DNA from 2 places in the Variovorax sp. J22R115 genome. Region 2 is predicted to be linked to the other one. Evidence: predicted binding sites of a transcription regulator. Region 2 holds the regulator's gene; the other holds the start of a gene.
The links. Region 2 encodes HrcA, which represses chaperone genes, less so after heat shock. Its sites were predicted from a motif close to TTAGCACTCNNNNNNNNNGAGTGCTAA; they were not measured.
Positions count from the first base shown of each region.

Region 1: the regulator HrcA is predicted to act here: its motif matches at 1,242-1,268, upstream of groES (co-chaperone GroES).

Region 1 is NZ_JASZYM010000007.1:38,408-40,872, reverse strand. It holds gene groL (chaperonin GroEL) at 1-822, opposite strand, end outside; gene groES (co-chaperone GroES) at 871-1,161, opposite strand; gene QTI04_RS13665 (DUF1801 domain-containing protein) at 1,429-1,848, shown strand; gene QTI04_RS13660 (NAD(P)/FAD-dependent oxidoreductase) at 1,864-2,465, opposite strand, start outside.
Region 2 is NZ_JASZYM010000004.1:406,211-408,675, reverse strand. It holds gene QTI04_RS09630 (AAA family ATPase) at 1-253, opposite strand, end outside; gene QTI04_RS09625 (hypothetical protein) at 173-562, shown strand; gene hrcA (heat-inducible transcriptional repressor HrcA) at 963-1,967, opposite strand; gene QTI04_RS09615 (NAD kinase) at 1,996-2,465, shown strand, end outside.

The DNA of each region.
Region 1 (2,465 bases), on a different contig from region 2:
CACGACCTTCAAGATGCCGCGGATGGTGTTCACGACCAGGGTCGCCAGGGCTTCGCCTTCGACTTCTTCGGCGATGATCAGCAGCGGACGGCCGGCCTTGGCCACTTGCTCCAGCGTGGGCAGCAGGTCGCGGATGTTGCTGATCTTCTTGTCGAACAGCAGCACGAACGGGTTCTCGAGGATCGCGCTTTGCTTTTCGGGGTTGTTGATGAAGTAGGGCGACAGGTAGCCGCGGTCGAACTGCATGCCTTCGACGACGTCGAGTTCGCTGTCGAGCGACTTGCCGTCTTCCACGGTGATCACGCCTTCCTTGCCGACCTTGTCCATCGCGTCAGCGATCAGCTTGCCGATGGTTTCGTCGCTGTTGGCCGAGATCGAGCCGACTTGCGCGATTTCCTTCGAGGTGGTCGTGGCCTTGGAAGCCTTCTTCAGCTCGGCGACGAGGGCGGTGACCGCCTTGTCGATGCCGCGCTTCAGGTCCATCGGGTTCATGCCGGCAGCCACCAGCTTGAAACCTTCGCGAACGATGGCTTGCGCCAGCACGGTCGCGGTGGTGGTGCCGTCACCGGCGTTATCCGAAGTCTTGGAAGCCACTTCCTTCACGAGCTGGGCGCCCATGTTCTGGAGCTTGTCCTTGAGTTCGATTTCCTTGGCGACGGACACGCCGTCCTTGGTCACGGTGGGGGCGCCGAAGGAGCGCTCGAGCACCACGTTGCGGCCCTTGGGGCCCAGGGTCACTTTGACTGCGTTGGCGAGGATGTTCACACCTTCGACCATGCGCGCGCGGGCTTCACCGCCGAAGACTACGTCTTTTGCTGCCATGAGATTTCTCCGAGATTCAGTTGGATGGGGGATGAGGGCTTGAGAAAATTACTTCTCGACGACTGCGAACAGGTCGTCTTCCTTCATGACTAGCAGTTCGTCGCCGTCGACCTTGACGGTCTGGCCGCTGTACTTGCCGAACAGGACGCGGTCACCGACCTTGACGCTCATCGCGCCGAGTTCGCCCTTGTCGTTCTTCTTGCCAGGACCGACGGCCAGCACTTCGCCCTGATCGGGCTTTTCGGCGGCGTTGTCGGGGATCACGATGCCCGAGGCGGTCTTGGTTTCGCTTTCAATGCGCTTGACGATCACGCGATCGTGCAAAGGACGAAGTTTCATTGCATCTCCTGATAAGAAACGGGGGTTTGGTTCGGGCGCCGGCGCGGTTGCCGGCTCCACAACGTCAAAAGCCGGCGTTGTTAGCACTCAGCTTGGACGAGTGCTAATCATAAGGGCCTTTTGCACACTTTCAAGAGCCTCCAGGCTCCAAAACCGGGCAATCCGGGCGGATGGCACGGCTTTGACGCGCCGAGCCTACCGGCGGCCTACATGGCTATCCTCCATCGTCTTGCAATGAATTTTCTCTGCAATATCAAGGATGTAGGCATGAAAAAGTCGGACGCCAGCGAAGGCCAGTCGGCCTCGGAACTCATCTCAAACAAAATCGCCGACCTCGGGGACTGGCGCGGGAAAACCCTTGCCCGAATGCGCAAGCTCATCAAGGAGGCGGACCCGGACGTCGTCGAGGAGTGGAAGTGGATGGGCACGCCGGTCTGGTCGCACGACGGCATCGTCTGCACCGGCGAGTCCTACAAGAGTGTCGTGAAGCTCACCTTCGCCAAGGGCGCGTCGCTGAAGGATCCGGTCCGTCTCTTCAATTCGAGTCTTGACGGAAACACACGCCGGGCGATCGACATCCACGAAAGGGAAGAGGTTGACGAGTCCGCCTTCAAAGCGCTCATTCGCGAAGCGATCGACCTCAACAGTTCTGGCAAGTCGAAGTCTTCGAAGAAGCCGAAATCCTAGGCTCCGGTCCTTGCGTCAATCCGCTCGCTGAATCGTCTCTCCCTTCAGCGGTCCCATGTCGCGGATATTGAAGCGGTGGCGTTTCCAGCCTGCGTACGTACGGCGCCAGTTCACCAGCGACACGAAGTAGTACATCACCTTGAACATGAAGAGCGAGCGGCGGTAGGCAGGTCCGTGGTGGATGTCTGCCGCCAGCAGCGACATCAGCCCCTGCTTGACCTTGAAGGCGTTCTGCGGATGCATGAACATGTCGCGGATCGTGGGGTTGGTCACCCGATAGATGAACCACGAGTAGTCGCGCGGGCCCACGCGCATGCGCTGCTCGAGCGCGACGCGCGCCGGGGCGAGTTCGCCGGGGCGGTCGAGTGCTGTGGCGACCAACTTCGCGCCGTCGAAGGCGCTCTGCATCGCCAGGAACACGCCGGAGGAAAACATCGGGTCGATGAAGGTGTAGGCGTCGCCCACCATGAGGTAGCGCTCGCCGGTGGCGTGCGTGCTGGAGTACGAGAAGTTGCCCGTGGCGTGCACCTTGTCGTCGACCAGCGTGGCGTCCTTCAGCCGGTCCTTCAGCTCGGGGCACAGTGCGATGGTGTCGTAGAAGTACTCCTTCAGCGGCT
Region 2 (2,465 bases):
TGCCCGACGCGATGCCCACGCGCAACGCGAGCGAGATGCCAGGCAGCGCCTCCCCCGTGCTGATGGCGCTGACCAGCGCGAGACCCGCGCGCACCGCCGATTCGGTGGCATCCTCACTGGCCTCGGGCAGCCCGAAGGACAGGAAGGCGCCGTCGCCCACGAAGCGGATCAGATGGCCGTCGTGGTGGCGCGCCACCAGGTCGACCTGCTCGCGAAACCAGCGGAATACACGCCGCAGGTCTTCGAGATCGATACGATTGGCGAGCGCGGTCGAATGGACAAGGTCGCAGAAGACGAAAGTCCCATAGCGGAGTTCGACCGTGGATTCCGACGCCGCATCCGCGGCACCGCCTCGAAGCCGGCGTCCGCAGCAGTCGCAGAAGCTCGCGTCATCGCGATTAGTGCGCTGGCATTGTCGGCATTGGAGCGGCATGGCGCATACGGAGAATTGTCAGTAAGAGTTTCTCCTTACATCCTCGCTCAAGTTGCGCGCCCTGTCGAGGGGCGCACCGGGCTGCGCTGCCGTGCCGGCTTCCAGAATAGGCGCGTCGTCGCGGATTGACGACGAAATCGCTGTGGTAGGCCGTGTTGGACTTGAACCAACGACCAAAGGATTCAGGTTTGTATAGGTTTCCCTATTCCCTGGACTATCTCACCACCCTCGCCCGGATTTCTCCGTTCGTTCGGGTGCCGGGCGCTCGAGGAATGCTTATCGGACTGGCTCCTCGCACTCTAGTCTCTGCACCTTCTCACTTACCGATCTTGCGATCTGCCTTCAGTGAGCTTGGCTCAGGATTGCCGGGTCAACAACTGACTGACGGTTTCCCTGAATTCACCCGGTTTTTCCACCATCGTTTTCACGGTGGGGTCACCATTTCGATGAGTCCTCTGCTCTAACCAACTGAGCTAACGGCCCACTGCGACGCATTCTATAGCGCTGCACGCGAGCGCCGACGAGGCCCCTACTTGCGGTGACTCAACGCGTTGGTGACCAGTTTCGACGTGATGTCGACGATCTGGATCATTCGCTCGTACGGCATGCGCGTGGGGCCGATGACGCCAAGCGTTCCGACCACCTGTCCGTCGACCTCGTAGTTCGCGCTCACGATCGACAGGTCATCGAAAGGCACTACCTGGCTCTCGCCGCCGATGAAGATGCGCACGCCCTCCGCCTGGCTCGATACATCTAGCAGGCGCATCAGCTGCGCCTTTTGTTCGAACAGCTCGAACGCGCGTCGCAGATGGCTCATGTCGCTGGAAAAATCGGTCACGGCCAGCAGGTTGCGCTCGCCGGCGATCACGACTTCGTCCTGCGCCTCGGTGAGTACTTCGGAACTCACCTGCACTGCCGCCTGCATCAGCGCCGCGATCTCGCCGCGCAATTGCTCGACCTCCGACTGGAGGCGGTCCCGCACCTGCTCGATCGACAGGCCGGCGTAATGGGAATTGATGTAGTTCGACGCCTCGACCAGCTGCGACTGCGAATAGTCGGCTTCCGGAAAAATGACCCTGTTTTGCACATCGCCGTCGGGCGACACGATGATCACGAGCAGACGGCGATCGGACAGCCGCAGGAATTCGATCTGGCGGAACACCGATGCGCGCCGCGGCGCCATCACGACGCCCACGAACTGCGACAGGTTCGACAGCAGGTTTGCGGCGTTCGCGATCACTTTCTGCGGCTGATCGGGCGCGAGGCTTGGCGTGGAGAACTGCTCGCGCTGCGCGGTCAGCATGGTGTCGACGAAAAGCCGATAGCCGCGCGCCGTCGGAATACGTCCTGCCGACGTGTGCGGGCTGGCGATGAGGCCGAGGCCTTCGAGGTCGGACATCACGTTGCGGATCGTCGCAGGGGAGAGATCCAGGCCCGATGCACGCGACAAGGTGCGCGAGCCCACAGGTTGCCCTTCGGCGATATAGCGCTCGACGAGAGTCTTTAGCAGCAACTTGGCGCGGTCGTCCAGCATCGGGCAATTTTAATGTTGTAATTTGTAGATGGCCCCTCGCTTTCGGCACGTCGCCCTCATAGGTAAATACCAGGCTTCCGGTGCCCGGGCGCAATGTGGTGCGCAGGACAACGTCATGGAAGGCATCGGCGCCTTTCTCGAAGCGCAAGGCTGCATGGTGTTTGTCGAGCGGTCGCAGAGTGACAAAGTCGAGGTCGGGCCCTACAAGGCACTGACAGTCGAGGAAATCGGGGAGGAATGCGATCTCGGCCTCGTGGTCGGAGGCGACGGCACCATGCTCGGCATCGGGCGGCAGCTCGCCCCCTACGGCGTTCCGCTGATCGGCATCAACAGGGGCCGGCTCGGCTTCATCACCGACATTTCGTTGGACAACTATCAGGCAACGCTGGTCCCGATGCTGGCAGGCGAATACGAAGAAGACCACCGCGGCCTGATGCAGGCACAGGTGATTCGCGACGGCGTGTCGGTCTTCGACGCGCTCGCGATGAACGACGTGGT